Regions from separate parts of the Nocardia sp. CDC160 genome, predicted to be linked through region 1. Evidence: riboswitches for the same ligand, from Rfam matches in the RefSeq annotation. Region 1 holds a riboswitch; each other region holds the start of a gene.
What was found. Region 1 has a riboswitch for magnesium ahead of VMT40_RS16860 (hypothetical protein). Riboswitches for the same ligand answer to the same signal wherever they lie in the genome.
Positions count from the first base shown of each region.

Region 1 (10,731 bases):
TCGGCGAGTTCGGGCTGTTCGACTATCTGATCTCCACCGCCGACACCCTGCACGAGGGGTTGACGGTGATCAACCCCTATATCGGCGCGGTGAGCACCAACTTCCGGTTCGAGGCCGGGGTGCGGACCGAGACCGAATCCACCTTCGACCTGCACATGATCAATGCCGAGGGCCTGGGCCGGGACCTGAGCGTGCAATCCGGTCTGGGCCTGGTGGTTTCGCGCGTCCGCCAGATGACCGGTCGCGCGGTCGACCCGGTCCGCATGACCTTCCAGCAGCGGGCCCCGCGCAGCCACGACGCCTTCCGCGAGTTCTTCGGCACCACCGACCTGGAGTTCGAGGCGGACCGCAATAGCGTCACCTACCGTGTGACCGATCTCGAGCTGCCGCACATCACCGCCGACCCCATGCTCGCGGCCGTCCTGCGCAGGCACGCCGCCACCCTGCCCCCGCCGCCCCCGCGCGCCACCGAATGGCCCGACCGCGTGGCCGACGCCCTGGCGCAGGTGCTCACCGAATCCGACCCGCTGCTCGACGAGGTCGCCCGGCGACTGTTCACCAGCCCGCGGACCCTGCAGCGTCGCCTCCACGAGTCGGGTACGACGTGGCGGCTGGAGGTCGACCGCGCCCGCAAACGCCACGTGGAGCTCCTCGACTCCGACCGGGCGGCAATCCGAGAGGACACAGTCCTATGACCCGCCCGGCGGATCGCCAACCCTGGGGCACCGTGGGGACACGGCGGCGCACGCCGGAGGGACAGCGATGAACGGTTCGGACAGCCCATTACTGGCCCGCTTCGTGCTGACCCGGGCACGATCGGCGGGCCTGGACCCGGTGGAATTGGCCCGGGCGGCCGGAATCGGGACGGCCGCGCTGGACGGCCCGCCGGGAAGTGTTCCGGGACAGTGCTATCTGAGGTTGTGGGAGCTCCTCGAGCGACGGATAGAACTGCCGCACGTCGGTCTACTAGCGGCCGATCGGTATGGAATGGGGGAATTGGGGATGATGGACTATCTGGTGTCCACGGCGGCGACCGTGGGTGAGGCATTCCGGGCCGCGGCGGAATTCGGCTCCCGGCTGACCTCCACCCGACGGCTGGAGGTGGTGGCCGACACCGAGCATCACTTGACCGTGGCGGCCGGTACCGCCGCCGAGGGCCGCGGTGCGGAACTCGCCGCGCAGGCGAGTTTCGCCTTCCTGACCGCCCGCGTCCGCCTGGCCGCCCGGGCGCGAATCACTCCGTTAGCGGTCACCTTTCGGCAAGCCGCGCCCCGCGACCACACCGCGTTCACCGCCTTCTTCGGCACCCCGGCAATCGAGTTCGGCGCCGACGCCGACACTCTCACCCTGCGTCGCACCGATCGGGAACGCGCACAGCACAGCTCGGATCCCCGTCTCGCGGCCGTCCTGCGGCGTGGCGCGACGGTGGCCAGCCTGTCCACCCCGCCCGCCCGTGCCTGGGTGGATCTGCTTGCGGCGGAGCTCGATTCGCTGCCACCCGATCCCGGTGCGCCGAAACGAATCTCGGCCGACACGATGTGCACCGGGCTGGCGTCGGCCACGCCTTCACCGGAAACAGCCTCGCCGCAGGCGATGTCATCGGAGTCGCAGGCGATGTCATCGGTGTCACGGAGGCTGTCATCGGAGTCGCGGGGGCTGTCATTGGACACGGTGTCACTGGAGACGGTCGCCTGGCGATTGGGCACCAGCGCACGGACATTGCAGCGACGCCTCGCCGCGGCCGGGACGACCTGGAGCCGGGAGCTGGCCGACGCCCGCATCCGCGCGGCGGGTGACGGGGACTCGTGACTCCTCGATCCGATTGCCACGACAGCATTCTCATGGCCCGATTCCCGCTCGAGCGGGCGGCGCGGGCCGGATTGGATCCCGACCGGATCGCGCGGCTGGCGGGCGTCCCCGCCTGGCGCGAGGGCGGTGAGAGCACCCGGGTGTCGTCGCGCTACTGCCTGCGGGCCTGGGAACTGCTGGAGCGGGAGACCGGGGATCCGGATGTCGCACTGCGCGTCTCGGACGACAGCACCACCGGGGAGTTCGGGCTGCTCGAGTACCTGTTCCTGTCGGCGTCGACGCTGGGCGCGGCGCTGGACACCTGTGTCCGCCACAGCGGCAGTCTCACAACGAGTTACAGTTTTCGCATCGCCGAGCGCACCGAGAACGAGGTCAGCTACGAGGTTCTCTCCGCCGTGGACGACTGCCGTGGCCGGGAGTTGTTGGTACAGGCCACCTTCGCGTTGATCGTGAGTCGAGGCCGCGCCGCCACCCGCAGCCCCGTGGTGCCGGTACGGGTGGGCTTCCGGCAGGCCGCACCGGCCGCGCTCGACGCGTTCACCGAGCTGTTCGGCACCCGCGCAATCCATTTCGGGTGCGCCGCGGACACCCTGACCCTGCGCACCACCGAGTTGGCGCAGCCGATGAAGCAGGCCGATCCCGAATTGACGGCCGTCCTGCTGTCCTACGCGGCCACCCTGCCCGCCACGCCCGAGTTCGGGTCGACCTGGCTGGATCAGCTCGGCGAGGTCCTCGACACCGCCCTGGAGGACGGCGCGGCCACCCTCGAGGTGGTAGCGCGTCGGCTGCTGACCTCACCAAGATCATTGCAACGCCGCCTGGCCGACGCCGGAACCACCTGGCGGCGCGAGGTGGACCGCGCGCGTCGGCGCAGACTGCAACGGGCCGAACACCTTCCACGCGCCCAACAGGCGGAATTCCTGGGATACGCCGATCCGGCGAGCCTGCGACGGGCCGTCAATCGGTGGCGGGACCGCTCGGATTCGTCGTAGACCGACCCCGCCCGCAGGCCGAAATCGCACCTACCGTACGGTATTCCGGCAACCACACAGCTAGGTTGGCGTGCCTTGGACCGGTTTGGCGTCTTCGGAACTCCCCTGCGGGCGTAGCCGGAAACGAGACTGGTCGGATACGCCACGACGCGCCGGCCGCGAGGTTCGTCACGGCGTTGGGGTGTGTGGTCGCGGCCGACGTTGTCCTCGGCCACGCATCCGTGCACCATCCCTGGACCGGTTAATCGATTGGAGCTTCCTCGTGGCCCACACCGCTGAAACCGCCACCGCCTACGTCGTCACCGCCGTGGAGGCCAAGGGCACCGCCACCCGGCACGACTTCGACATCCCCGCCATCGTGAGCGCCACCCACAGCCTCACCGACAGCTGGGATTTCCACAGCGTGGATCGAAACATGTTCTGGAACATCGTCGCGACATTCCTCGAGCACTGAGCCGGGCTTCTCAGGGGCACCGAGCCGGGCTCTCAATGGGGCACTGAGCCGATTCAGATGCCGTCGACCGACAGGGTCGCGGTCATCAGCGTCATGGCCGCCGCGCACGGATCGGGTTGCGCGGCATGGTCGCGGTTCTGCACCCACCAGGTGACGGTGCCGGTATCGGCCACCGTCACCGCGCAGCTGCCCGGATCCTTCGGGTCGCGCCAGTACATGCCGCCGAAGTGCTTCACGACCAAACGCTCGATCTGGTAACCGAATTGGTCGGCGATCTGCACTTCGCGCGACAGGGTGTCGGTGCGCAGCCAGGCGTAGGTGAGATCGACGGTACCGCCACCGGCCGCGGTGGCGGTCCAGTTGCAGACCGTCGGTGCGCTCTGCCGCTTCATGCCGGTGACGGCGAGGGCGGCGGCCAGCTTCTGATCCTCGAGGGGACCGCAGCCCGCCAGGAAGTTCGGATCGGCGGAGGTCGGCGCGTCCGACGGTCGCGCGGCGTGCGAACAGCCCGCCAGCGTCACGACCATCAAGGCGGACAGGGCGATTCGGGCGGGTAGTCGTGCCATCAGCCCTGCCCCGCCTGCTTCAGGGTGGCGGCCGCGAGCTGCTCGACGCCCTTGCAGCCGACCGCGGTGTGCCGCACGGTCCAGTCGATGAAATCGGTGTCGCCGAACGCCACCGCCACCTCACAGCTCGCCGCGTCCTGCCACTCGATGCCGGGCTGCCCGGCGACCTGGACGGTGGCGGGCTTGCCGACGGTCACCTGGCTCCGGCGCTCGTCCAGCGAGCTGCCCCGGAACCAGTGGAACACCACGGCGTAGTCGGTGCCGCCGGACGCCTGCCACGCGCAACTCACCGGATTCACCGACACCCGTTGCGGATCGCTCAGCCCGGTCTGCTGGGCGATATCGGCCTCGGAGACGCCGCCGCAGAGCCCGATCGTATTGGGGGACGGCAGGACTGCCTTCGGAGCGACGGTCGTGCTCGGCGCCGCCTGTGGGGTCGATGAGCCGCAGCCCGCGACCATCGCTCCGATCAGGGCGGCCCCCGCCGCCGCGCCTACCGCTCTCATCACGCCGACCAGCGTAGGCGACGCGGGGAAACTCTGCCGTGAGCGCGCACCCGTTCGCACGCAATAGCCTTTTTTGACTTTCCATCCGGTCTTCTCTAGTTTGGAATCGCACCTCGATAGGCGAGGCTCCTGTACGAACACAGGCCACTGATCTGACGACGTCGAGAGACGCCCAAGGTTAGGACAGATTTCCCCGGATTAAGGGGTAATCCAAAGTGGCTTCCCGCCCAGCGGAATACGTCGCACAGTGCCGAAGCTCTGACGAGAGGGGTGTCCGTCCCTCCAGGTTTTCGACCTGATCGACTTTCCCCCGTGTGCGCTGTCGTATCGCGTTCCACGAGTTCGAGGAGGTCTGGGCAGCCAGATGACGCCCTCCGCTACACAGCACACCGACGCCGCGTCGGCTCGACGCGCATAATTCGCCGATATTCGACACCGCCACCGCGGTGCCGTCGTATTCGCGCGCCAATTTTCGGATCAATTCAGACGATCCGCAATTCATGACCGACCGTCCGCATCAATAGTGCGCGACGGAATTCGACGCTGCCCGCAATACCCGGCGGGCGGCGAGAGTTGAGGGGACACAATCCCAATGAGAATTCGCATGCTCGCCTGGCTCGGCGCACTGACCAGCGCGGCCCTGCTCACCACCCACGCGAATGCCGAGGCCGAACCGCCGCGCCACACCGGCGACGCCGGGTCACTACGGGTGAATCACGACCACCTGGCGATCGTCGATCCACACGGCACCGTCGTCGGCGCACTGGCCAGCGCCGCACTACACACCACGCGGGCCACCGCCCACGCCGAACCCGCGGCCATCGAGGCTACGGCCTCGATCGTCGACCGCACGGTGCGTCTGCACACCGACGCGGGCGCACTGCGGGTGGATCACGACCGCCTGCAGATCCTCGATCCCGCGGGCACCGTCGTGGGCTCGCTGCCCTTGGCGCTGGCCAAGCAGGGCACCATGTACCCGATCGACGCCCGAATCGACGGCAACACAGCCGTTCTCGTGCCGCGCGAAGACCAGGCCCGGCCGCTCACCGACGCGGAGCGGGCCGAGGGCGAGCAGGCCGCCACCGCGCCCATGCGAACCTTCGACCCGCGTCCCGTCAGCGACTCCGACAGTCCCGAGGACCGGTTCAACAACGCGATGGGCCATGTCAACACCGAGCTCGGCGCGGCCGTCGCGGTGGGCACGCTGCTCGGCGCGATCGTCGGCGGACCGCTGGGATGCGTGTTCGCGGGCGCGCTCACCACCGTCGCGGCGGGGCCGGTGGGCGCGGTCGTCGGCTGTCTGGCGGGGGCGGTCGTCGGCGCGGGCATGGGCGTCGTGGTGTTCAACGTGCTCGTCGGCGTGCCCGCCCTGATCGGATCCGCCATCCACTTCTTCAATGTGGTGAACGCGCCGGGGGCAACGGCATGACACTCGAAATCGCAATCCCCAACAGCCCCAAGACGACTCCCGATGCGCGCCGGGCTCGCACCGGACTCCGCCCGGTCGACTACCTGCTGCTGACGGCTGGCGTGGTGTTGACGGTGGTGGTGGTCAAGCTCTTTCGCGACGTCTCCGTGCCGTGGGTGCCGGGCGACAGCCCCGACACCGTGTCCACCGATCCGTCGAATCTGCCCTACTACGCGGCCCGCACCACGCTGCGCATGTTCGTCGGGCTGGGTGCGTCGGTCCTGTTCACGCTCGTGGTCGGCCAGTGGGCCGCGCACTCGCGGCGGGCGGAGAAGGTGCTCATCCCGATGCTGGACATTCTGCAGTCGGTGCCGGTGCTGGCGCTGGTATCGATCACGGTGAGCGCCTTCATCGCCCTGTTCCCCGGTTCCTACCTGGGCGCGGAGGCGGCGTGCGTGTTCGCCATCTTCACCGCGCAGGCCTGGAACATGACCTTCGCCTACTACCAGGCGCTGCGAAACATGCCGCGCGAGCTCGACGAATCGGCCCGCATGATGCGGTTGACCCGCTGGCAGCGGCTGACCCAGCTCGAGATTCCGGCCGCCATGGTCCCCATGATCTGGAACGGCATGATGAGCTTCGGCGGCGCGTGGTTCATGCTGGCGTCCTCGGAGATCATCAGCGTCTCCGGCAATGATCAGGCGCTGCCGGGCATGGGCAGTTTCATCGCCGCCGCCACCTCCGAGGCCGCGGTGGGCAAGCTGTTGCTCGGCGCGGCCGTCATGGTCCTCACCATTGTGCTGGTGAACGTGCTGTTCTGGCGGCCGTTCACGGCGTGGTCGGAGCGGTTCCGGGTGGAGAACGCCGAGGCGGCGCTGGCACCGCGCAGCCTGGTGCTGGATCTCTTGCGGCGCACCACGATTCCCGGTCGGGTCACGGCCCGGCTGCGACCGGTCGGCGAACTCGTCGACCGCGGCATGCGGATCTTCGGGCGCGCCACCCGCTCGCCCTACGAGCGGCGCGGCAGCCGCGCCGGGGACGCGGTGTTCTTCGCCGCGCTGTTCGCGGCCATCGGGTGGGGCGCGTGGACGCTGGCCCGCTACTTCGAAAGGACCGTGGGTTTCGCCGAATTCGGGCCCGCCTCGCTGATGGGCCTGGCCAGTCTGAGCCGCGTGGTGGTGCTGCTGGTGGTGTCGACCGTGGTGTGGGTGCCGGTCGGGGTGTGGATCGGGATGAATCCGCGCATCTGCCGGTTCGCGCAACCGGTGGTGCAGGTACTGGCCAGCTTCCCGGCCCAGTTCCTCTACATCTTCGTGGTGGCGGGGCTGACGTACACGGGCATCTCGCTGAATATCGGCGGCACCGTGCTCATGGCACTGGGTGCGCAGTGGTACGTGCTGTTCAACGTGATCGCGGCGGCCGGGCAGATCCCGACCGATCTGCGCGAGGCCATGGACGATCTGCGGGTGCACGGGTGGGAGCGGTGGAAGTCGTTGATCCTGCCCGCGATCGCGCCCGGGTACGTGGTCGGCGCGATCACCGCGTTCGGCGGGGCGTGGAATGCCACCCTCGTCGGCGAGGTCGTCGACTCCGGCAGTACGCATCTCGAGGCGTTCGGGCTCGGCGCGTACATCACCAATGCGACCGTCAACGACCAATTCGCCAAGGTGCTGCTCGGCACCCTCGTCATGAGCGTGGTCACGGTCGCCATCAACCGGCTGGTCTGGCGTCGCCTGCAGCGCAAGGCCGAGACCCGCTTCGCTTTGATCTAGAGAGGAGAACCACGCGATGTCCATTCCCGTCATCACCGTTGATCGCGTCACCAAGAACTTCACCAATCCCTCCGGCGAGCAGCTGGCGGTCCTGTCCGACGTCCGCATGGAGTTGCGCGAGGGCGAAATCGTCGCGCTGCTGGGCAAATCCGGGTCGGGCAAGTCCACGCTCATGCGGATCATCGCGGGGCTGGTGCGGCCCTCGGCCGGGACCGCGCGGCTGCGCGACTCCGAGATCACCGAGCCGAATGCCAGCACCGCCATGGTGTTTCAGACCTTCGCGCTGCTGCCGTGGCTCACGGTGCGGCAAAATGTCGAACTCGGCCTCCGCGCACAAGGAATTCCAGCCTACGAGCGCGCCGAGCGGGTCACCGACGCCATCGACATGATCGGACTCGACGGCTTCGAGAACGCCTATCCCAAGGAGCTTTCCGGCGGTATGCGCCAGCGCGTCGGGTTCGCGCGCGCCCTGGTGGTGCGGCCCGAGGTGCTGCTCATGGACGAGCCGTTCTCCGCGCTGGACGTGCTGACCGCGGAAAACCTGCGCGGCGAGCTCATTCGGCTCTTCGGGGAGGCGGCGTTCCCGACCAAGACCATGCTGATGGTGACCCACAATATCGAGGAGGCGGTGCAGCTGGCCGATCGAATCCTGGTGTTGGACAACAATCCCGGACGCATCAAGGGCGAGATCAAGATCGGGTTGCCGCATCCGCGCGACACCCGGGGCGCGCACTTCCAGAATCTGGTGGATCACGCGTACCGGATGCTCACCGATTCGCCCTACGACGGCGATCGGGAGACGGTGACGCCCACCCCGACCAACCGGCCACTGCCCGATGCCACCGTGGACGGCATCGCGGGCATGCTCGATCTGGTGGCCATGAGCGGCGGGCGCGCGGATCTGCCGGACCTGGCCAGCGGGCTGCGCTTCGAACTCGACGACATCATGCCGCTGGTCGATGCCGCGCGCCTGCTGGGGTTGGCCACCGCCGCGGACGGCGATCTGGAGCTCACGGCCGACGGGCGCATGTTCATCGACGCCGATATCGACACGGCCAAGGCGATTTTCGCGCGCGTGGCCCGTGCCAAGGCACCCTTGGTCGGTGCTATCGACCACGCCCTGGCCGGTGCGCACAATCAGCGCATGCGCGACGGATTCTTCCTGGACCTCTTGCGCCGCAACTTCACCGAGGACGCGGCACGCCGACAACTCCGCACCGCCGTCGACTGGGGACGCTACGGCGAACTCTACGAATACGACGCCGACGAGCGAATGTTCCTGCGCCATCCGGTCCACGGCTGAGGGTTTCAGTCCTCGCGTCGGGCCGCGCGGGCGCGGCGTTTGCCCTCGTGCATGGCCTGCACGCGGGCGACGGGAATGGTGTGGCCCTCGGCGATCAGGTCGGCGGGCAGTTCCTGCGGGGCGGGCATGAGCTCGCGCCACGGGTCGCGGTCGCCGAGTTCCTTCACCGCGGTGCGAATCGTGAAGTCGCGCGGGTGGATTCGAGGAAGGTCCGCCCACGCGATGGGAAACGACACCGTCGTGCCCGGCCGGATCCGCGGGCTGTAGGCGGCCACCACGGTCGCGCCGCCCGCGCGGGTGGAATCCAGGAAAACCTTGCCGCCGCGGTCTTCTCGAATGAAGGCCGTGGTGGCCAGGGCCGGGTCCAGGCGTTCGGCGCGGGCCGCGATGGCCCGGGTGGCGGCCGCGGCATCCTCGAGGTCGATGCCGGGTACCACCGGGACGAAGATGTGAACGCCCTTGGAGCCACTGGTTTTCACCGCACCGGCGAGACCGTCGTTGTCCAATGCCCGCCGAATCAGCTCGGCCGCACCCACCACCTGTTCGAACGGCTGGTCCGGTGCCGGGTCGATGTCCAGCACCAAATATGTTGGGCTGCCGGAATAGTCGGCGAGCCCCTCCGCCAACAGCAGCGTCACGTGGTACTCGACCGCACGCTGATTTCCGAACCACAGCAGGGTCCGCACGTTATTGCACAGCGCGTAGGAGATCTCTCGCCGCGAACTTCCCGCCCAGAGTGTCGCGCGCTCGACCCACTCCGGCGTGTACTTGGGCAGATTCTTTTGCATGAACGGTTCCTGCCCGGGCCGGACCCGCACCACCGACAGCGGTCGATCCCGCAACACGGGCACCATTCGCTCCCCCACCGCCTCCAGGTAATCGATCAGATCACCCTTGGTGGCGTCGGCCCCGTCGAACAAGGGACTGTCGAGACTGGAGAATTTCAACCCGGCCCGCGCGTCATCGCCCATCGCCCCACCTTGCGCCCCCGCGGTGCCCCCGTCAACCGCTCACCGGTACTGGTCGCGCGGTGGCGGCACGGGCCGGGTCGGCTGGGCGGTCGGCCGACGCTGCGAGGTCAGGGTGGTGCGCGGGCGTACGGGTGCGGCAACCAGGTCGCTCACCGAGAACACACCGTCGTAGGCGGATTCGGCGTGCTCGGATTCGTCGATGCCGTTGGCTTCCACCTCGTGGTCGACGCGGAACCCGAACAGCTTGTGGACGATCCACGCCAGGATCAGCGTGGCCACGAACGAATAGCCCATCACGGCGAGCGCGGCGATGGACTGGCGCAGCAGCTGCGTGACCCCGCCGCCGTAGAGCAGCCCGTTGCCGCCCGCCGGGTTCACCGAGGCATCGGCGAAGACCCCGATCAACAGCGTGCCCACCAAACCACCGACCAGGTGCACGCCGACCACGTCGAGCGAATCGTCATAGCCGAAGACGAATTTCAGGCTCACCGCGAGCGCGCAGCACACCCCGGCCACGAGGCCGATGACCAACGCACCCAGCGGCCCGACGAATCCGCAGGCGGGCGTGACGGCGACCAGCCCGGCGACCGCGCCCGACGACGCGCCGATGGTGGTCGGGTTGCCGTCGCGCCACTGCTCGACGACGATCCACGCCAGCGACGCCGCGCCCGTCGCGACGGTGGTATTGGTGAACGCCACGGCGGCGAGATCACCTGCGGTCAAAGCCGATCCGGCATTGAACCCGTACCACCCGAACCACAGCAGCGCCGCGCCGAGCAGTGTGAACGGCACATTGTGGGGCCGTGTGATGCTGCGCGGCCAGCCGTGCCGCTTGCCGATCACCAGCGCCACCGCCAGTGCCGCCGCGCCCGCATTGATGTGCACCGCGGTGCCACCCGCGAAATCGAATGCCTTGAGCCGGTTGATGATCCAGCCTCCGACATCCGTCG
Region 1 is NZ_JAYKYT010000003.1:473,976-484,706, forward strand. Features, by position in the region: gene VMT40_RS16830 (AraC family transcriptional regulator ligand-binding domain-containing protein) at 1-695, shown strand, start outside; gene VMT40_RS16835 (AraC family transcriptional regulator ligand-binding domain-containing protein) at 763-1,809, shown strand; gene VMT40_RS16840 (AraC family transcriptional regulator) at 1,806-2,801, shown strand; gene VMT40_RS16845 (hypothetical protein) at 3,064-3,255, shown strand; gene VMT40_RS16850 (DUF3558 domain-containing protein) at 3,309-3,821, opposite strand; gene VMT40_RS16855 (DUF3558 domain-containing protein) at 3,821-4,327, opposite strand; M-box (ykoK) riboswitch at 4,433-4,604, shown strand; gene VMT40_RS16860 (hypothetical protein) at 4,920-5,756, shown strand; gene VMT40_RS16865 (ABC transporter permease) at 5,753-7,507, shown strand; gene VMT40_RS16870 (ABC transporter ATP-binding protein) at 7,524-8,810, shown strand; gene VMT40_RS16875 (DNA polymerase domain-containing protein) at 8,816-9,781, opposite strand; gene VMT40_RS16880 (ammonium transporter) at 9,821-10,731, opposite strand, start outside.

Region 2 (10,731 bases), on a different contig from region 1:
CACCGACCCGCGCTTCGAGATCACGGGGGACCGCGAGATTTTCGATCGGTGGCTCGCAGCGACGGGCTTCTAGTCCAGCCGCGGCGCGTCACGAAACCTTGCGATCGAGATCTTGACCAGGTTAGGTCGTGTGTCCTAGCCTCCTGTCTAGGACATGCGACCTAACGCGGCGTCCCGTAAGGCACAGGAGGCGCACAATGCATGGACCGCGATCACGGGAAGCGGCCTGCGCGGTGGTGTTCGGTTGAGCGGCAAGACGACTCGTGAGCAGATCGTTGCCGCAGCGGACGAGTTGTTTTATCACCGGGGGTTCGAGCAGACCTCGTTCGCTTCGATTGCCGAGGTCGTGCAGCTGTCGCGCGGCAACTTCTATCACCACTTCAAAGCCAAAGACGACCTGCTCGACGCGGTTATCGCCACCCGCCTCACCGAGACCCGCGCCATGCTGGCCCAGTGGGAATCGCAGACACCCGACCCAGCCGGTCGCATTCGCAGGTTCATCGACATCCTGCTGGTCAATCGCGCCGATATCCAGCACTACGGGTGCCCGGTCGGCACGTTGACCAGCGAGCTGGCCAAACTCCACCACACCGCCCTCGACGCCGCCAGCGGGCTGTTCACCCTGTTCCGGGAATGGCTCGCCGAGCAGTTCACCCAGCTCGGGCATCGCGATGACGCCGACGAGCTGGCCATGCATGTGCTGGCCGCCAGCCAGGGTGTAGCCACCCTGGCCAACGCCTTCCATGACGAGCAGTTCCTTTGCCGGGAGGTGCAGCGCCTGCACGACTGGCTCGACACCCACCTCGACGACTCACGAAAATAGAAGCGAGACAACCATGTTCGTCGTTCTGTTGAAGTTCTCCACCCGCAAGTCCGACGCGGCCCAGCACATGGCCGCCCATCAGCAGTGGATCCAGCAAGGCTTCGACGACGAGGTGTTCCTGCTGGTCGGCAGCATCAAACCCGGTGTCGGCGGCGCGGTCCTGACCCACAACACCTCCCCGGAAGACCTCGAGCGGCGTGTCGCACAGGACCCGTTCGTCGCGGCCGACGTCGTGACGGCCGAGATCATCGAGATCGCGGCCGGACAAGCCGACGATCGCCTGAAATTCCTGCTCGACTGACCAACCTGCTCCGGACACCTCCGGCTGGGGAGTCCTATGCCTTGGCCCAGTTGTGGATTGCGACGACGAACTCCTCGGGCGCGTCGGATTCGACGTAGGTGCCGGCGCCTTCGACGATCACGGTCGTGTGGTTGGTGAAGGTCGCTTCCAATCGCTGGCGCTCCTGGGGGCGGAAGGCGATATCGGCGTCACCCCACACGATCAACGTCGGCAACTGCGCGACCTCGGGCAGGCGAGTTTCGATCTCGGCGAAGAAGTCTCGGCTGGCGAGTACCGCATGGGGCAGCACCGCACTGGCCTGACGCCGTGCGGGAGTGTCCAGCGCCTGGCGGTAGTGAGCCATTTCGGCCTCGGTCGGCTTGCGCCGACGGTGGCCGGTGGGGATGAACGCGTTGACCAGCAGGTTGAGCTGCCGCACCGCCAGCCGGCTCACCGGATTACCGAGGGCGCGTGAGAACGCTTCGAAGTGCAGGACTCCGTTGACCGGCCACGCCCACGTATTGGCCAGCACCAGCCGCTCGAAGAGCCCCGGCCGCCGCTGTGCGACCGCTAGGCCGATCAGACCACCCCAGTCCTGGCCGACCAACGTGACCTGGTCCAGGCCGAGGGCATCGACGAACCCGGCCACCACCTGCGCGTGCTCCTCGGGCAGGAAACGGTAACCACGCTTCGGTGTCGACAGCCCGAAGCCCGGGTAATCGACTGCGACACAGCGGAACTCGCCACGCAGCGCGCTGATCACATCGCGCCACAGGAACGACCAGGTCGGATTGCCGTGCAGGAACAGCAGTGTCGGACCCGATCCCTCGTCGACGTAATGCACGGTGTGCCCGTCGATTTCGACGAAACGGCTCTCGAACGGAAACAGAGTGTCGTCGACCCAGTCCGGTCGTGTGGTGCTGGTGGTCTCGGCCATGGTTGAACCCCCTACGCTCGACATCACGGTATGATTGATCTTCTCAAGCCAACTTGAGATTCTCAAGCAATTGAAGGAATTGATGCGTAGCTACGGCCAGTACTGCGGGCTCGCCCGGTCCCTCGAAGTCGTGGGCGATCGGTGGAACCTGCTCATCGTCCGCCAGTTGCTCCTCGCGCCGGCCCGCTACCGGGACCTGCTCGACGGCCTGCCCGGCATCGCCACCAATCTCCTCGCCGACCGGCTACGTGACCTGGAATCCTCCGGCGTGATCGAGCGGCGACTGGCCGGTGAGGGCAGCGTCGTCGAATACGCGCTCACCCCCTGGGGTGCGCAGTTGCGTGAGCCGATCGAGAGCCTGATCCGCTGGTCCACCCCGCTGATGATCCCCGGCCCCGGCGCCGATGCCTTCCGCCCTGAATGGCTCGCCCTCGCCGTGCCTGCCCTGCTCACCACCCGGGTCGAAGACCGGCCCACGGCGACGGTCGGCCTCGACATCGGTGGCTCGCCGTTCCAACTCCGTATCACGGCATCCGGATTCGAGATCGCCCCCCACGACGGCCGCGACCTCGACGCCACCGTCCGCGCCGACCCCGCCTACATCCTCGGGCTTGCCGCCGGTGCTCTCACCCTCAGTGACGCTCGCGCGCTCGGGGCTGTCGAGATCGACGGCGACGAGGCTCTCATTCGCGCGGTTTTCGCCGCCTGAGCGAGCCTCTTCACCGGAGGGTCCGAGCGGCAATCAATCTCGGCGATTGGCTTTCCGGCGGCGATAGTGCGCGGCCGCCGCCACGCGGTCGTTGCAGGTGTCACAGCAGTACTTGCGGGTGCCCGGACGGGTGCGGTCGACGAACACGCACACGCACGGGGTCGCGGCACACACCCCGAGCCGCCGAATACCATGCTGCACAAGGTGTTCGGCGAGGGCCGCGACCAGCCTGCCCGCCAACGCTGCGAGCCCGTGCGACACGCCACCCGCGTCCAGCCGGATGACGCCAGCGGGGTCCCGCGACAACTGCGGGACCACGGCGTGTTCACGCAGCAGTCCATTCACCAGATCCGTTGCCTCGGAGTCGGTATCGCAGCCGAACGCGGGCCGCAACTGCTCCCGCAGCTCCCGCAGTCGATCCAGATCGCCGTCGGCGAGCTCCTCGGCCAGGCTCGACTGACCTGCGCCGCGCAGGATGACCCGGAAATGGTTGACCGTCGTCAATCGATCGGGCGGATCGGCCAGCGCATAGACGGTGTTGACCAGATCCACGACCAGATCCAGATCGCTCACCATCCACCTCCTCGCCATTGACGACCAGCGGCACCGACCTTAGCATTCTCAGTACTTAAATAGTTTTAGTAACTGATATGGAGTTGTTGTGGACACGACTTCCCAATCCGCCGACACTTTGGCCCACGCCCTGCACGCCCAAGGCCCTCACCCCGATTACGTCGAGAAGCTCGCCGTGTTCGGGCAGTTTGTCGGCTCTTGGCGAGTGACCAATCGCCTCCGGGCCGCCGACGGCAGCTGGACGACCTATTCCGGGCGCTGGGACTTCGGCTGGACGCTGGGCGGACTGGCGATCCAGGACGTCCTTGACTGCCCCACCGCGCCGAATCGCTACCCCGGCACCACGATCCGCTGCTACGTCCCAACCACTGACAGCTGGAACGCGGTCTGGCTCGACCCACACTCCGGCCTGCACGTCACCCTGCAAGCAAGCTCTGTCGACACCGGCATCGTCCTCGAAGGCAGTACCCAACTCGGTACATCGGTCCGGTGGATCTTCTCGAACATCACCGACACCAGCTTCCACTGGCAGGGCTACCTCGCCCGCAACGCCACATCCTTCGAACTGGTCCAGGAAATGGCCGCTCATCGCCAGCACGATCGGTGAGTGCCTCAATTTGCGGCCGTGCTGTAAGAAGCCGTGTACAAGGCTGTTCGGGCCGGCCAGTCACCTTCCTCAGCAGGGGGTTCCGGTAGAAATCGAGGAAACAACAACGGCGGGATAGACTGTGACACTGATGGTTTCGGCGGACATCATGTTCGTTGAGCGGGCTGGGTAGCGGCAAGTTCAGTCGCTTGCAGCACTTCCGTGGCGGTGAGCTCGGCGAGCAGCGGAGACGGTGGAGTGCCCGCGGCGAGGTTGTGGCGACGACCGGACTGGTCAACACCGTCAGGCGGGAGGATTGACTGCCCGAGACCGGCTGGCATGAAGGACAATTCCGCACTACCTCCTGCCACTCCGCCCCAACGACGAAGACCCCGTCCGAATCACCGATCCGAACGGGGTCGTGTCCCCCGGGCGAACTCGCCGGGTCTCGATACGCTCCCTGCCGACACAACGAGCGCAGATAGCCATGCCACACCTGAAACGGCGACCGAACCCCGCGTGTCGCACAGGAATCACGTCGACCGAAATGGGCAGGTCAGCGGCCCACTAATGTAGCAAAACGGCAGGTCGGATCAATGCCCCTGGAAAGGGGAGTTGACCGTGGTGAAGTACTGGACCGCCGCGGCGATCGCCACCGGTGCGGTGACCAGGATCATCCCGCCGACCGCGCCGAGCGCGCCCATGGCCGCGGCACCGGCGAGGCAGCCGACGACCGCGCCGGGCAGGAAGAAGAACAGGCCGCCGATAATGCCGGTGGCCAGCGAGACACCGGAGCCGACGGCGATGCCGCCCAGCGCACAGCCGACCGCCGCGCCGCCGATGCCACCGACGAGGGTGCCGATGGTGGCGCCCATGGCGATGGTGTCCTTCATGCGGTTCCAGGCCGCCTGCTCACGGTCGTACGGGGTCTTCCAGGGCGCGGTGTCCTCGAAGGGCAGTGCGACCGGCTGGTATACCGCGTGCTGCAGATCGAATTGCGGTGTGAGCGTGACGGTCCGGTCCCGAACATCGGCCAGGATAGGGAAGACGAAATCGTCCACGCGGAAGTTCAATTCGGTTCCAGCAACCACTGTGCCATCGGGTGCCTTGATCTGGAAAACACCGTTGTCCACGGCCATGGAACCGATATCGGTGGAAATGGTCGCCGAGCGATCGGTCGCCGATGCGGTGTAGTGGATGGCACCCACGTCACCGGCTTCAGGCTGGGCATTAACCGTTCCTGCGGTAATTGCTGTGACGGCGGCCACCAAAGCGGTAACCGCAGCGAATCCCCTCTTGCGCACTTGATTTACCTCGATTGAGTAGGCCTGCGGAATCTGGACTTATCGCAGGTTCAGTTATTGACAAGCAAACTTTAAGTCGGTTCTCGAGAATCCGACAATGGACGAAAGTCCCAAAGTGACTCGTCACACACATTCCGAGTCGATTGCGCCGCAAGTTAATCCGCCGTTCACCCGTTGGGAACCGACCGGGCTGGATTTGACAACGCCGCTGTCGAGGCTCAACATTGGCCAGTCAGCACCTCGCTAGGCGAGGCTCCTGTACGAACACAGGCCACTGATCCGACGACGTCGAGAGACGCCCAGGGTTAGGACAGATCACCCCGGATTAAGGGGTGATCCGAAGTGGCTTCCCCGGGCCGCGAGCCCCCGGATACGTCGTACAGTGCCGAAGCTCTGACGAGAGGGGTGCGGGACTACGCCGTCGAGCGTGGTCCGGATTCCTCTCGCCGTGCGCGATGCGACACCACGATCCAGCGACGCCCACGTGCGTCCCGGCGGCAAGGAGGTGAGGGACGACCATGAGTTCCGGCGATAGTCCGTATCCGAGTACGGATTTCACAACCCTGACGTCCCCGGCTTGCCGCATTCCGGTCACCGGCTGACCCGTTCCCACACCGATCGCCTCCCCGACGTCCCCGCGACGCCGCTGAGGTGGGCCGACGTGTGCCTCGGGCAGACCGCTCGGTGCCCGAAATCGCTTGGCGGCCGGGTGTTCTCCGCATGTCGAAACACCTGATGATCGAAAGCGAGGGAAGGCCATGGCCTTTTTCGCGAACAGCTCCGGCCGCCGCACCTCCACCGTCGCCGCACCCGTCTCCGACACCAAGCCCACCGGCGCCGTCATGGACAGCGCGCACGTCGGCGACATCGTCGGCGCGCTCGGCTCCATCGGCCAGCACGACACCCTCGAGGGCCGCACCCGCTGGCAGCGATTCCGCATGCTGCTGGCCATCCTCGGCCCCGGCCTCATCGTCATGGTCGGCGACAATGACGCGGGTGGCGTGGCCACCTACGCGCAGGCCGGGCAGAACTACGGCATGGCGCTGGTCTGGACGCTGGTGCTGCTCATCCCGGTGCTGTATGTGAACCAGGAGATGGTGGTGCGCCTGGGCGCGGTCGCGGGAGTCGGCCACGCGCGCTTGATCTTCGATCGTTTCGGCAAGTTCTGGGGCGCGTTCAGCGTGGGCGATCTGTTCATCGTGAACGCGCTGACCATCGTCACCGAGTTCATCGGTGTCTCCATGGCGCTCAACTACTTCGGTCTGCCCAAGGCGATCTCGGTGCCGCTGGCCGCGGTGGCGCTGTTCGCCATGGTGGCGGGCGGATCGTTCCGGCGCTGGGAGCGGTTCCTGTTCGGGCTGATCGCGCTGAACATCGTCATGTTCCCGCTGGCATTCCTGGTGCACCCGCAGGTCTCCGCGATCGGCCACGGCTTCCTTCCGTCCTTCCCGGGCGGCCTGAACTCCACGCTGCTGCTGCTGATCGTGTCCATCGTCGGTACCACCGTCGCGCCCTGGCAGCTGTTCTTCCAGCAGTCCAACATCGTCGACAAGCGCATCACCCCGCGCTGGATCAAGTTCGAGCGCATCGATCTGTGGGTCGGCATCGTGGTGGTGATGATCGGCGCGATCGCCATCATGGCGGCGGCGGCCTTCGGGCTCGCGGGCACCGAGGCGGCCGGGAACTTCACCGACGCCGGGGCGGTGGCGCAGTCGCTGCACGATCACATGGGCACCACCGTCGGCGCGCTGTTCGCCATCCTGCTGCTGGACGCTTCGCTGATCGGCGCGAACGCGGTCGGCCTGGCCACCACCTACGCCCTCGGCGACACCCTCGGCAAGCGGCACTCGCTGCACTGGAAGATCACTGAAGCACCGGTCTTCTACATCGGCTACGCCGCCCTGCTCGCCCTCGCCGCCGCCGTGTCGTTCAGCCCCGACCACGTGCTGGGTCTGCTGACCCAGGGCGTCCAGGCGCTGGCGGGCGTGCTGCTGCCCTCCGCCACCGTCTTCCTGGTCCTGCTCTGCAACGACAAGGCGGTGCTGGGTCCGTGGGTCAACACGGTGCGCCAGAACATCGTCGCCGGAATCATCGTCTGGTCGCTGGTGCTGCTGTCCCTGGCGCTGACCGCCGCGGTCTTCTTCCCGGGCCTGTCGACCACCACCATCGAAATCGGTTTCGGTGTCGGCGCTCTCGTCGGCGTGCTCGGCGGTGTCGGCATGCTGATCGCCTGGCAGCGCGGCCGCCGTCGCAATGCCGAGCGCACCGCGAAGGAGCTCGGCAACCTCGACCCGGACCAGGTGGAGGAGCTGGAGTCCACCCCGCTGACCCGGGCCGAGCGCAAGGCCATCCTCGAGGCCGACCGCGACACCTGGCGCACGCCCGCGCTCGACACCCTGGAGCGGCCGCAGTTCTCCACGGCGCGGACGGTCGGCATGTTCGCCCTGCGCGGCTACCTGCTCATCGCCGTGATCCTGGTGGGCGTGAAGGTCTTTCAGTCCATCGGCGGCTGAGCTCAACAGCCGACCGGGATACCCGCCAGGTCGACTCGTCCATCACGCTCGATGGCGTCGCAGTTCATCGCGGCGCCATCGAGCGTGATGCCGTTCAGCGCCAACCTCGCGTCTGCGATCGGACCGTCGCTGTCGCTGGTGCGGATCAGCGATTCCCGGGCCGCCGCGACGGCGGTCCGCGCTATCGAACCGCGCAGCGTCGCGGTGTCACCGATATTCCTGATGTTGATGCCGTTCGCCGCGGACGCGCCCACGACCGTGTCGCGGATGTCGAAGGTCAGTGCGGCCGTGCTCGGCTCGGATCCGGCCGGGGTATACGCGATCAGCCCGATGCCATCGGCGCTGCAGTCACCGAGATCCGAGTTCGCGATGGTCAGGTCGGTGTGGGCGGCACGGCCGAAATTCGTTGTCACCACACAGGTTCCGAGGTTCGCCGGGACCACGGAGTTGAGCACGGCCCCCGGGAAGGTGGAGTGGTGGGCGTAGACATTGTCCAGGCTCAGCGACTGGTGCGCCCCGCCGCTGCTCAGGTTGTAGTTCTCGATGAGATCGCCGGTGACATTGTCGAAGACGCTGTTGGTCACCCGCACCCGGCTCTCGGGTGCGCCGCTGGTGGTCACGTACTCCAGGCCATTGGCGGAGAAATTGCCGTAGCCATTGTGGAATTGGTTGGCGTCCACCGAGATATCCAGATGCGCCTGCCCGAAGGGGTTGATGAAGACGCCTTCGCTGTCGGCCATCACATTGAGCAATGCGGTGGCGGGCGTGGCAATGTCGGTCTCGGAGTTGGCATTCAGGCGACCGGTCAGCCGCGCGGTGTCACCGGCCTGCACGCCGATCGTCAGCACCGACAGCTTGGCCAGGCCGAGATTGATTGCGCGCAGCGAGTTTCCGATCACGTCGGCATCGACCCGGCTGGTGCCGAGCGCGCGGATGTCGATGCCGTCGCCGCAGGCGGTGTCGTGCACCGAATTACCCTCGATGCGCACCGCACCCGCCGCGCCATGGAAGTCGGTCATGATGGCCGCCCAGCCATTGTTGAGGGTGATGAAGTCGGGCAGGGCCGGAATCGACGCGCCCAGCGGCAGGGTGGGCGGCAGGCCGAAGGGGCCGATCATGAAGCCGTCCGCGCACTGCTGATTCGTCCCGGTGACGTCATTGCCGCTGATCACCACGTCCGCGGCGTCGGAGCCGTAGATGCCGCCGCGCCGTGCACCGGTGATGACCAGATTGCGCACCTCGGCCCCCGCGGCCAGCCGCACGGCATCGCCGTCGTGGTTTCCGGTGGTGTTCGCGATCCGCGGCAGCGCAACGGTATCGGTCGCGCCGACGACCGCGGGGCCGTCGCCCAGCAGTTTCTGCCCGGGCTTGAGCGCGATCCCACCGTCCAGGGTCGCCATGGACGATTGCACGATGATGGTGTCGCCGTCGCGGGAAACCGATTCGACCCGGGCGAGGGAGTCGAAAGGCGCTTCGGCGCTACCGGTTCCGCCCGCGAGTGCCCCCGCACGGACGTACCACGTGCTCGAATCCGGTTCCGCCGCAGCGAGTCCGGCGGTGTGCGCGCCGAGAGTCAGGAGCGCGGCCAGGAGCGTCGCGGAACGGGTACGGGGCCGAAAGGTGTTCATGGTCGCTGACCATGCCAGGCCGGGCCGCCGGAACCATCCGGCAAAATCCCAGGATCCGGCCGAATCGTCTGGCCGGACGCACAATTCGCCTGGCCGGACGGGGAGTCGGGGCCGATCCCGTCAGAGATCGTCGAGGTCGGGAATGGGTGGCAGGACCGGTTCGGGCCACTCCTCCAGGGTTGCCACCTGCAGGTGGATGAAGGCTGCGATGCGGTGCCGGGCCGAGGACGGGAGTCGCTCGATATCGGCCGCGCTCAGGACGTGTGCGCCGAAGGAATGGGGCTGTGGCGCTTCGGGGTCAGGCGATTCTTGAACAACCTCTAGCTTTGGCCGCGAGGCAGTAGCCGGAATGTCAGGTTCATCCGGTTCTGCGGCTGCGGCGGCGGTTCGCACCATGCCGTGACCATAACCCTTTGATAACGCTCGCGGGAGGCGTTGGCGCACTTGTGTCTTCGCGCTGCGAATTCAGCGAAGCCATTGTATCGAAGATAGAAATGTGCTGGCAGGACTGGCCATTCGAGAAATACGGTGTGCCCGCGCCGGAAGATTATGGTGATGGGAGTCACTCTGTCAACAGTTCGGACAAAACTCTCAGATTGGGCTCAGCTCAGCAGGTCTCACAGCGGGCGGCGCGCAATGGCGAACAGGTCGCGCGCCGGACCGGTCGGCTTCTGCCCGGTCGGCCAGATCGCCCGCAGCTGCCGCTCCAGGTCCAGTCCGGTCACCGTGGGCGAGACCAGCACCCCCTCGGCCAGTTCGGTGGCCACCGCCAGTGAACTGAGCACCGCCGGGGCGACATCCTCGGCGACCGCGGTCTTGATGGCCGTGGTGGAGGACAGCTCCAACGCGACATTCGGCTCCCAGCCCGGAATGTCGCTGCTCATGGCCCGTTCGAAGGAGTTGCGGGTACCGGAGCCGGGCTCGCGATAGATGAGCGGCGTGCGCGCGAGTTCGGCCGCCGAGACCTCACCCCGCTTGGCCCAGAGGTGTCCGGGGGCCACCACCACGACCAGTCGATCCCGGCCCACCACATGGCTTTCCAGGCCGCCGGGCAGCCGCGGGCTCTCCACGAATCCGATACCGGCCCGCCCGTCGAGCACCGCCTTGGCGACCTCCGCCGAATTGCCCGATTCCAGGGAGATGGAGGTCTCCGGCATGCGGGCCCGCAGGCCGAGTAGCCACTTGGGGAACAGATATTCCGCGACGGTCTGGCTGGCCGCCACCCGCAGCCGCGAATCCCGCTGCGCGCGCAGGCTGTCGATCCCGACGTCCAGCCGCGCGGCCGCGTCCACCACATCCCGCGCCCACTCGGCGATCAACGCACCCGCCGCCGTGGGCCGCGACCCGAGGGTGGTCCGCTCCAATACCGGCACCCCCA
Region 2 is NZ_JAYKYT010000002.1:1,192,731-1,203,461, forward strand. Features, by position in the region: gene VMT40_RS13055 (maleylpyruvate isomerase family mycothiol-dependent enzyme) at 1-73, shown strand, start outside; gene VMT40_RS13060 (TetR/AcrR family transcriptional regulator) at 155-823, shown strand; gene VMT40_RS13065 (YciI family protein) at 837-1,124, shown strand; gene VMT40_RS13070 (alpha/beta fold hydrolase) at 1,159-2,064, opposite strand; gene VMT40_RS13075 (winged helix-turn-helix transcriptional regulator) at 2,123-2,749, shown strand; gene VMT40_RS13080 (CGNR zinc finger domain-containing protein) at 2,783-3,322, opposite strand; gene VMT40_RS13085 (hypothetical protein) at 3,411-3,929, shown strand; gene VMT40_RS13090 (hypothetical protein) at 4,502-5,212, opposite strand; M-box (ykoK) riboswitch at 5,445-5,624, shown strand; gene VMT40_RS13095 (NRAMP family divalent metal transporter) at 5,971-7,725, shown strand; gene VMT40_RS13100 (hypothetical protein) at 7,728-9,353, opposite strand; gene VMT40_RS13105 (hypothetical protein) at 9,474-9,749, opposite strand; gene VMT40_RS13110 (LysR family transcriptional regulator) at 9,971-10,731, opposite strand, start outside.
Region 2: another riboswitch for magnesium. It lies ahead of VMT40_RS13095 (NRAMP family divalent metal transporter); the one in region 1 lies ahead of VMT40_RS16860 (hypothetical protein).

Region 3 (10,731 bases), on a different contig from region 1:
TTGCGTCTCGATGCCGCCGAACGCGCCCACCTCTACGTGCTCGCCGGACTCAACCCGCCGTGTCACGCCGTCGACAGCGGCCCCGATATCGCCCCGGCGTTGCGCAATCTGCTCGACGCGTGGGATCCGCGTCCGGCGGTGCTGCGCGACCGCTACTGGAATGTGCTGGCCTTCAACGACAGTGCCCGCGCCGTATTCGGCTACACCGGGCCGGGGCACAACTGTTTGATCACCTATTTCACCAGCCCGCGCTACCTGGCGATGCGTCAGGTGTGGGCCGAGGCCGCCCCCGCGGTCGTGGCCGCCTACCGCGCCGACTCCGCCCGCTGCCCCGGCGACCCCGGATTCGAGGCGGTCCTGACCGAACTGTCCAGTCACAGTGCCGAATTCGCGGCCCTGTGGGCGCGCCACGATGTCGGCACCCCCACCCAATCGGTCAATGCCCTGCACCACCCCGAGGTCGGCGACCTCTTCTTCGACACCACCACCGTGACCATCACCGACCAACCCGACCGCCACATCGTCCTCTACAACCCGCGCCCCGACAGCGGTACCGCCGAAGCCCTCGATCGGCTTCGGCGGCTACGGCTGGCTTCCCGGCCTGAACCCGGCGGTCTAACCCTTCACGACCTGGGTGCCGTCGGCGAAATTGTCGTGCCAGCCCTGCTTGGTCGGGCTCGCGCTCACCGTCACCGCGATGGCGATGGCCGCGCAGAACCACAGCAGGCCACCGACCCACGGGATCAGGTTGAGCAGCATGTAGGCGTTGCGCTTGGCCGACTCGGCCAGACTCGGCCGGGGCGCGCCACCGGAACCGTTGACGTGCAGGCCCAGCAGCTTCTTACCCGGCGTCGCACCGGTGAGCACCTCGAAGGCCACGAAGTACAGGAATCCGAAGCCCGCCCCGGGGATGATGGAGGCCCAGCCGGGCAGGCCCGACGCGTGGTCGAGCGCCCAGAACACGATGCCGCCAACGATTCCGGCGATGATCCAGTCGATGAACCGCGCCACCGCGCGAGTGCCCAGGCCCGCCGGAGTAACCCCGACGATCGGACCCGCGTACGGCTGTCCTGTGTAGGGCTCGTACCCGTATCCACCCGTGGTCATGATTTCTCCTTGCCTCGACCACACGAAAAGCTCTCTCACCATCGTGCGCGGCGCGGCCGCCCGGGCGCATCAGGGAATCCCCTGGCACCGACCCTGAACTTGCAGGTCACCCGAGAATGACGCAGGTCACGCGCCAGTGAGGTGGAAGGTGGTGGTGACACACCCACGATAACCGCGCACTGTTTACCCGCGATGCGTACCGGCAGGGTGAAAGCCATGACGCACAACGGATTCCGATTCCAGAACAAGATCGCACTCATCACCGGTGGCAGCAGCGGCATGGGCCTGGCCACCGCTCACCGGCTCATCGCCGAGGGCGCACAGGTGATCATCACCGGGCGCGACAAGACCCGCTTGGACACGGCGGCGGAAAACCTGGGGGAGCGCGCGGTCGCGATCGCCGGGGATGCCACCGACGCCGAGGACCTCGCGGCGCTCACGCGCACGATCGGCGAACGATTCGGTCGTCTCGATGTGGTGTTCGCCAACGCCGGAATCGGTGCCTTCCAACCGATTTGGGCCGTCACCACCGACGAGTTCGACCGGGTGGTGGCGATCAACTTCAAGTCCGTGTTCTTCACCGTGCAACACACCCTGCCGCTGCTGGTCGACGGGGGAGCGATCGTCATCAACGCCTCGTTCGCGCTGTATCGAGGAGCGCCCGGCACCGCCCTGTACTCGGCGACCAAGGCCGCGGTGCACAATCTGACCCGCGCGCTCACCGCGGAGTTGGCGCCCAGGGGAATTCGCGTGAACTCGGTCAGCCCCGGCTACATCGACACTCCCGCCTATCGGGCCGAGACCTCGCCCGAGGCACAGGCGGCCGCGGCGTCGATGGTGGCGGCCGGGCGCATCGGCTCCAGCGACGAGGTCGCCGCCGCCGTCGCGTTCCTGGCCTCCGACGACGCCTCCTACGTGACCGGACAGGACCTGATCATCGACGGCGGTTTGACCACCGTCCTACCGATCGCCATGGCCTGAGCACCGCTCAGGAGGCGCGCAGGTCGGCGGCCGGGTCGGCGGTGATCCGGCCCGAATCGGTGTCGTAGTCATACAACTCGGCATAGCGGCCCCAGTCGATGGCCAACTCCAACTGCCTCCGCGCATCCTCATCGGAGAACCCGCGCTTCAACAAATCCAGAATGAAATCCGCGCGCACGGTCTCGTCGCTGCTGCCCACCAACGCCGAACAGATCGTGCGAACCAGGGGAGCGCGGCGGCGGGCCTGCGCGGCGAAAATCGCCTTACTGGCCTGAATATCGGCATTGGTGAAGTTCGCCCCGACATTGGTCAAGATCACGTCACCGGATTCCACCAGCAGAAAACCCAGCAGCGCGGCGGCATCGACCAAAGGCATCAGATCGTCGAGCTCGAAATTGAGTTCATCGGCGACCACCGGCAGATCCGCGCGCCCGCTATTGCCGTAGACCAGTTCGAGCAGACCCGCGATCCCGCCGACCGAGGCATCGGGCAGCGGCACCGCGAACGGGGTCGAGGTATCGGCCGGAGCCACCGCGATATCGGTGTCACGCCCGGTCAACAACCCGTAGATCTGATCGACCAGCGCGACGAAACCCGGCGCGCGGCGATTGCGCGGACGCGGCTGATCGACGGTGATCTCGGCGATGATGCGCCCGGGATTGGACCCCAACACCACCACCCGGTCGGCCAACTGCACCGCCTCCTCGATGTTGTGGGTGACGATGCAGATGCATTTGGTGGGAAAGTCCTTGGCCGACCACAGATTCACCAGTTCGGTGCGCAGGTTCTCCGCGGTCAGCACATCCAGCGCCGAGAACGGCTCGTCCATCAGCAACAGGTCCGGCTCCAGCACCAGGGCGCGCGCGAACCCGACGCGCTGGCGCATCCCGCCCGACAGCTCCTTGGGATAGGCGGTCTCGAAACCGTCGAGACCGATGCGGTCGATCGCGTCGAGGGCACGCTGGCGGCGCCGGGCGGGGCTGATGCCGCGCGCGGCCAAACCCAACTCCACATTGTCCTGCACGCTCAGCCACGGCATCAGCGCGAAGGACTGAAACACCAGCGCCGCACCGGGATTGGAGCCGCGCAACGGCTCATTCCGATAGCGCACCTCGCCCTTGGTGGGTGCGAGCAGGCCCGCGATCAGCCGCAACAGCGTGGACTTGCCCGAGCCCGACCGGCCCAGCAACGCCACGATCTCGCCCTCGCGCAGTTGCAGATTCACCCCGTCGAGCACATTCAGCGGCTCCCCGGACGCGCCGGTGAACGACATGTCGATGTGCTCGAGGTCGATGAGGACCTCGCCGGCGGCAACGGTATTGGTCATGGTGGCCTCCTTGGTTACAGCGAGTAGCGGCGCTGGGCCAGGGCGTAGAGTCGCCGCCAGAACAGCCGGTTGATGCCCACCACGAACGTGCTCATGACCAGCACTCCGATGAGGATCTGCGGGCCGTCACCGACGCGGGTGGCCTCGGCGATGTAGGCGCCCAGACCCGTCGCGGTCAAGGTGGTGTCACCGGAGGAGACGATCTCGGCGACGATCGAGGCATTCCACGCCCCGCCCGCCGCGGTGATCGCGCCGGTGACGAAACTGGGGAAGATCGCGGGCAGAATCAGCTTGCGCCACCACAGGTTTCGCGGCAGCCGCAGATTCGCCGCCGCCTCGCGCAGATCATTGGGCACCGCCGAGGCTCCGGCGATCACATTGAACAGGATGTACCACTGCGCGCCCAACGCCATCAGCAGGATCGACGCCCACTGCAGGCTCGCGCCCGTGGCCACCAGCACGCCGGTCACCAGCGGGAACAAGAAGTTGGCGGGAAAGCTCGCCAACACCTGCACGATCGGCTGTGCCAGGCGAGACACCTTGGGGTTCAACCCGATCCACACCCCGATCGGCACCCAGACGATCGTCGCGAAGATCAGCAGCACGATCACGCGCAGCAGGGTCAGCAGCCCCAGCCACGCGGCATGGCCGACCTCCCCGAATCCGGCGGTCGTGGCGATGTAGCGGGCCATGGCGAACACACCGGCGACCAGCGCCCCACCCACCACGACCGTGAACACGATATCGGCGGCGCGCCGCCGCGTGGCGGGGACATACAGCGGATACTCGGCCAGCCCGAAAATGCGCATGAACCGGTCCACCGGATACACCAACGGCCCGAAGATCCGCCCGAGCAGTCCGGGAATATGGCTGCGGCGCAACAGATCCAGCATCAGGCTGCGCGGAGCGTCGGCGGATTCGGTGTCCTCGACCCGGAATCGCTCGGCCCACACCGTCAGCGGCCGCCAGAACAGCACATTGAGCCCGACCACCATGACGATCATGACGACGATCGCCAGCACCATCCGTCCGGTCTGGGACTGCGCGTTGGCGCTGGCCACATACGAGCCGATGCCCGGCAGCGCGAACGAGCGATTGTTGACGCTGATCGCCTCCGACGCGGTCAGGAAGAACCAGCCGCCACCGAAACTCATCATCCCGTTCCACACCAGCGGAAACATCCCCGAGGGCACATCCACCCGCCAGAACCGCTGCCAGCGCGACAACCGCAGATTGCGGGAGGCCTCATCGAGCTCACGCGGCTGCGACACCAGCGAATGATGGAACGCGAAGGCCATGTTCCAGGCCTGCGAGGTGAAGATCGCGAAAATCGACGCGCACTCCAAACCCAATGACGAACCCGGGAACAGGGCAATGAATCCGGCCACGGTCACCGACAAGAAACCCAGCACCGGCACCGACTGCAGAATATCGAGCGCGGGCAACAACACCTTCTCCGCGCGCGGCAGCCGCGCGGCCGCGGTCGCGTAGACGAAGGTGAACACGATCGAGAGCCCCAACGCGGCGAACATGCGCAGCAGCGAGCGCGCCGCATAGTAGGGCAGCTCGCTCGGATCGGTGGAAATCGTTGTGGGCGCGGTGTTCTCGTCGAAGGGCACATGCATGCCCGCCGACACCTTCACCACGATCCAGATCAGCACCGCCGCGCCCGCGAACACCGCGATATCGGCCCACCGCGAGCGCGGCCGATCCAACACCCCGCGCGAGGGATAGGACCGCAGCGTCGCGTTCACTGCTCGGTCTCCACCGGCGGGGCCACCGTGCGCCAGCCGACACTGGTCACCGACGGCTCGAGGCTCAACCGGCTCACCGCGGCCTCCATCTGCCGGTCGTCGCGCCGGTCACCGGTCAACTCCGCGCGCACCTGCACCCGGCCCGCGGTGGTGTCATGACTCGAGATCGAGTTCAACCGGAAATCGGTGCGCGTCAACGACTGCACCAGCAGCGCCCGCACATGCGCCTCGTGCGCGTCATCGGTGTCGGCGGTGAACGCGTAGAGCGCCTCGTGGGCCTCGGGGCCGTCGCTGAGCGGGCGATCCACCGACCGCGCCACCGTGCGCAGCGCGGTGTTCACCACGACCACCGCCACCGTGCCCGCCGCCGCGGTCGAATACATGCCCGCACCGGCGAGTGAACCCACCGCCGCCGAGCACCACAGCGTCGCGGCGGTATTGAGGCCGCGAATATTGAACCCGTCGCGCAGGATCACACCCGCGCCCAAGAAGCCGATACCGGAAACGATCTGTGCCGCAACGCGAGTCGGGTCGGCGTCACTGCCATGGAAGCCGTGCGCGGACAGCAGCACGAACAGGGTCGCACCGGCGGCGACGAGCGCGTTGGTGCGCAGCCCGGCCATGCGGGCGCGCCACTGGCGCTCGAACCCGATCACCGCACCCAGCCCGACACCGGTGCCGAGTCGCAGCAGCATTTCCCACGTGGTCATTGCGATCTCCGAAAAGGGGATGACGGCGCACTCCGACCTCGGACGCTACAGGGATGCCGGTAGCGAACGGCAGATTGCGGAGGTGTCGCCTAGTGAACGATTGGCTAACGGAACACGATCCGGACCATCGGGCACGACCACCACCTCCTCGACGCACAACACACGCGTGCCAACAGGGTGGGACCAGCGCGAATTCGCTGGAAACGGGCACCACCCCTCGTAAGACCTTCAGCACTCCACGGCGTGAACCCGCCAGGGCGGGAGCCGGTCGGGGCGGCCCCTTAACTCGGGGCAACCTGTCCTGATCCGGGGCGTCTCTCGACGTTCGGGATCGCCGGCCTATATCCGTGAAGGAGCCTCGGCTAACGACGGCACCTTGCGCCGACGAGTTAACACCCCGATTGGCGAGAAGGCAACCTGATGTGAGCGTGGTCGCCGCTGCCAGGACACCGCGGACAGATTGCTGGCGGAGATGCAGGCTGGGGCTAGCTCGACCGGACCAGGGTCGGTCGCAGGGCGAGGCGGAGCAGGCACGCCACCGCGACGGCGGCGGCGAACAGTTGCACCGCGTGCAAGGTGCCGGTGGTTCCGGCGAGCAGGCCGACGCCGATGACCGGGCCGCCGGTGCCGCAGTAGCCCATGACGTAGTAGGTCGAGAGGACATCGGCGTGGCGGTCGGCGGGGGCGGCGGCGTTGACGGCGGTCAGGCCCGATAGGAACGCCAGGCCGTGACCGGCTCCGGCCAGGAGCGTGGCCGCCAGCAGCAGTGTCAGCGAGGAGACCGCGCCTGCCAATGCGAGCAAGGCCAGTCCCGCGGCCAGTAGTGGGAGGCCCGTATGTTCCAGGGCCCGTTCGGATTTCCCGTACCCGATCAGTTGGGCCACCGACCAGGCCACCGGGAGGACGGCTGCGGCGGCACTGCCGACCACCAGATTCGAACTGCCCGACAGGGTCGCGGCGTAGGTGGGGACCAGGGTCAGGAACACTCCGACCACCGCGAAACCCAGAAACGCCGCCGACCCGGCCGCGGCGAAGGTGCGGCCCATGCCGGAGGGAATGCTGGGCCGTCGCGGCCGCCACCGACCGCCGGTGCGCACCGAGGGCAGCATGGCCAGGAACACCCCCGCGGGGATCAGCAGCACCAGATGCACGACGAACGGGGTCACATAAGGCTGCGGAAAATATTGCGCCACAACAGCACCCAGCATCGGGCCCACGCCCATGCCGCCCGCCGTCGCCATGGCCGACACCAGCGCGGCCCGGCGTCGATCACCGCGCGGTTCCACCTCGCTGATCGCGGCGGTCAGCGCTCCCGAGGCCGCGCCCATCGCCACCCCCTGTAGGATCCGCGCCGCGAACAACCACACCAGACCGGTGGCCAGCGCGAAGGCCAGCGTGCCCAATGCCGCCACCGCCAGCGCGGGCAGCAGAATCGTGCGGCGGCCCAACGCATCCGAGGCCGGACCCGCCACCAGCAGCGACGGAATCAACGCGCCGACATACGCGGCGAAGACCAGGGTCAGCATCAGCGGGGAGAACCCGAAACGCTGCGCATAGCCGTGATACAGCGGCGTCGCGAGATTGGTGCCGGTGAACAGGATCAGCAGCGCGTAGGCCGCACCCCAGAATCTCAGTCGGCTCCCGACCGGTGAATCCTGCTGTGCCACCGGTACTCCGGTGTCGGCGGCAGGGGATTGCTCGATCGCCACGGTTCCTCCCAACCTCGTTATGTTCGACGATTCCGAACATAACAGGATGTTCGGATTTTGTGAACATGTGGATTATCATTGCCCCCATGGCAAGCCGAACCGCCACCGAACTGGTGCACCCCGCCCGCGCCGACCTGCGGTTCACCACCGTCCTGGCCGCCCTCGCCGACCCCGTCCGCCTCACCATCGTCACCCGCCTGGCCGCCGCCGGGGGCGAGGAACTGGCCTGCTCGACCTTCGACCTCCCGGTCAGCAAATCCACCCAGAGCGGCCACTTCAAAACCCTCCGCGAAGCCGGAATCATCGCCCAACGCGACGAAGGCACCCGCCGCCTCAACCGCCTCCGCACCGAAGACCTCGAAGCCCGCTTCCCCGGCCTGCTCGCCATGGCAATCACCCACGGCCCCACCGCAATTGTGCGCGGCTAACGGGGGAGAAGTCACTTACCGTCCGACACTCGTGCTCGACCACGGTCATCCAGCCGAGGTGAGGCCGCACGCGGTGTCACCGTGTGCCAGAGCCGAAGTCGCACCAGATCGTCGATGTCGGGTATGGGACCTACGGTCCACCCAGCGGCATCGCCGCGAGGCGGGCACGGGCAGGCCGATAGTGTCGATATCGCGTCTCGAATGATCCTTACCCTGCACGCAGCGCGAAGCTACCGTCACCGCCATGGTGCCTGAGACAGAACAGGTTGCGCTGGGGTGGCCGCGCCCGCGGGTGACCAGGATCGAGCCGCGGGGGAAGCTGCTGCGACTTGTGCCCGGAGCCATCCAAGTTCGATACGCGCTGGCGGTGCATCCCCGGCTGATCTCCACGTTGTTCGCGCTCGAGGGTCCGCTGGAGTTCGGGCAGTGGGCGCTGGTGTCCTTGCGCCATCGCGATCTGGAACTGGCTGTGCTGCGGGCGAATTGGAACTGCGGGCATTTCTATCATTGGTCTGCGCACGGGGCCTGGGCGTACGTGCGGGGCTTGGCGAGCGGTCACCGGCCGCGCTGGGCCGCGCAACTCAATGAGGCGATCAAGATTGGGCCGACGGCGGAGTTCTGGGACCCGCGACAGGCCGCCTTGCTGACCGCGTACGACGAACTGCACCGGGATCGGGCCATGAGCCGCGAGAGCGTGCGGGCACTGCGCGAATTCGGGTTCTCGGACAAGCAGTTGACCGAGATCGCGTTCGTGACAGGTCATTACCAATTGCTCGGCATGATGTTGGAAAGTGCCGGTGCGCCCGGCGAACCCCTCATGCGCCCACTGATGGGCTCGCCCGACGACACCTGGTCGCCCGTGCCACGTATTCGCCGCACACCCGACCGGCTGCCGGGCACCGCCGCGATGTGGCTGCCCGGCGATACCGTCGAGATCGCCACCCATCCGATGTTGGCGTGGGCCTTGCGCGTTTTCGACCGCGCGCTCGGCCGGATTTGCAGCATCGACCGCGACGAATTGGCCGCGGCCCTGCGTGGCGAGCTCGGCACCGGCTCACGGCAGGCGGTGCTGACGCGTGCGGTGGGTGAACTCGACACCGAATACTTCCTCAGCGACGACACCTGGATCGCGCTGCGCGAGCACTACACCGAAGCGCAGCTGCTCGAGCTGTGCTTGTTCGTCGGGCACTCCCTCACCCACGTCATGCTCGCGAACACCGTTCGGGCCCTGCGTAACTGAGGCGCAAGACCCTCAGCCGCGATACATCCCGCGATAGGCGTCGACACCGTACGTCGACTGACCCACCCGTCGCCTACCCGAGATACGGACCTGTCCGGCGCTCGGCATGGTGCTGGAGACGAAGCCGGACCGTGTCGTGCACCGGCAAGTCCGCGAGCTCATCCAAGCTGAGGAACCGGACCGAGGTTGATTCGTTGCTGACTTCGATTCGGCCGCCGACGACACGGCCGTAGTAGGTGATGTTGAACTCTTGGCGGATCTCCCCGTCCTGGTACGCGATGACGTGCTCGGGATCGGTGTAGATGCCGAGCAGCCCGGTGATTTCGATGTCCAGACCCGTCTCTTCCTTGGTCTCCCGAATGACGCACTGCTCCAACGTCTCTCCGATGTCCATGACACCGCCGGGAAAGCTCCAATTACCGGAGTCACTGCGGCGCTGCATGAGAATCTTGCCGTCCGCGCCTATCACCAACGCGGAACCGCCAGGGACCAAGCTGTTCGCCTTCGGGGCGTTCGGGTCTCGGTAGTAGTCACGCCGTGAGCCCATGGGCCCTCCTTGTGGGTTCGCGGTAAGGATCGCAAGGGGCGAGGGGGTGATCTTGCTGATCATGAGGGGTGGGGTGGGTGGGTTGTGGGGTGGGCGAAGCTGCTGAGTCGGCGTTGGGTGGGGGGACGCGATAAGGTGCGCTGGGTCGAGTTCAGTAGTCGGGCAGGGAGTTTCACCATCAGCATCGAGCGAACTGCGGGTTTGCCTGTGGGCCTGCATGTTACGAGGACCGTGTGTAATGCCGCTACGGGCGTGCTGTTCGGGGCGGGGGTGGTCGCCATATTGGCGGGGACCTATAGCGGTGTCGGGGTGGATTTGAAGTTGGTGGGGGTCGGGTTGTGGGTGTTGGCGCTCATTGCTCGGATCGGGGTGTTCGCGATTACGCGGTCGCGGACCGGGCACGCCGAATAGGGGCACGTATCGCGGCCGTGTAGGGCCGGAGGTCGTGCGGTGAGGGCGGGGTTGTTCGCCCGTGGCGAGCCGGTGCCGGGATCGGGGGTCGCGGCTGGCACGATGTTGCTGTGGAGTGGGCGTTCGGTCTGGTTGTGCTGGTGTCGGGGGCGGTGGCGCTGGCCGCCGGTGCGCGTCGGCTGGGGTTGGGCGAGCCGTTCGTGCTCACCGTGGCCGGGGTGATCGCCTCGTATCTGCCGTTCGTGCCCGAGTTCGACATCGAGCCCGAGCTGGTGTTGCTGGGTCTGCTGCCGCCGCTGCTCTACACCACCGCGATCCGCACCTCGCTCATCGATTTCCGTCCCAAGAAGGTCTCGATCACCCTGCTGTCGGTGGGGTTGGTGCTGTTCACCGCGTTCGCGGTGGGCGGTGTGGTGTATTGGCTGCTGCCGGTGCCGTTCTCGGCGGCGGTCGCCATCGGCGCGATCGTGGCCCCGCCCGATGCGGTCGCGGCCACCGCCGTCGCGCGGCGAGTCGG
Region 3 is NZ_JAYKYT010000004.1:545,346-556,076, reverse strand. Features, by position in the region: partial or broken gene VMT40_RS24070 (helix-turn-helix transcriptional regulator) at 1-564, shown strand, start outside; gene VMT40_RS24065 (RDD family protein) at 616-1,107, opposite strand; gene VMT40_RS24060 (SDR family NAD(P)-dependent oxidoreductase) at 1,324-2,088, shown strand; gene VMT40_RS24055 (ABC transporter ATP-binding protein) at 2,096-3,415, opposite strand; gene VMT40_RS24050 (ABC transporter permease) at 3,430-5,169, opposite strand; gene VMT40_RS24045 (MgtC/SapB family protein) at 5,166-5,879, opposite strand; M-box (ykoK) riboswitch at 6,085-6,256, opposite strand; gene VMT40_RS24040 (MFS transporter) at 6,365-7,588, opposite strand; gene VMT40_RS24035 (ArsR/SmtB family transcription factor) at 7,675-8,016, shown strand; gene VMT40_RS24030 (hypothetical protein) at 8,261-9,256, shown strand; gene VMT40_RS24025 (NUDIX hydrolase) at 9,330-9,866, opposite strand; gene VMT40_RS24020 (Na+/H+ antiporter) at 10,325-10,731, shown strand, end outside.
Region 3: another riboswitch for magnesium. It lies ahead of VMT40_RS24045 (MgtC/SapB family protein); the one in region 1 lies ahead of VMT40_RS16860 (hypothetical protein).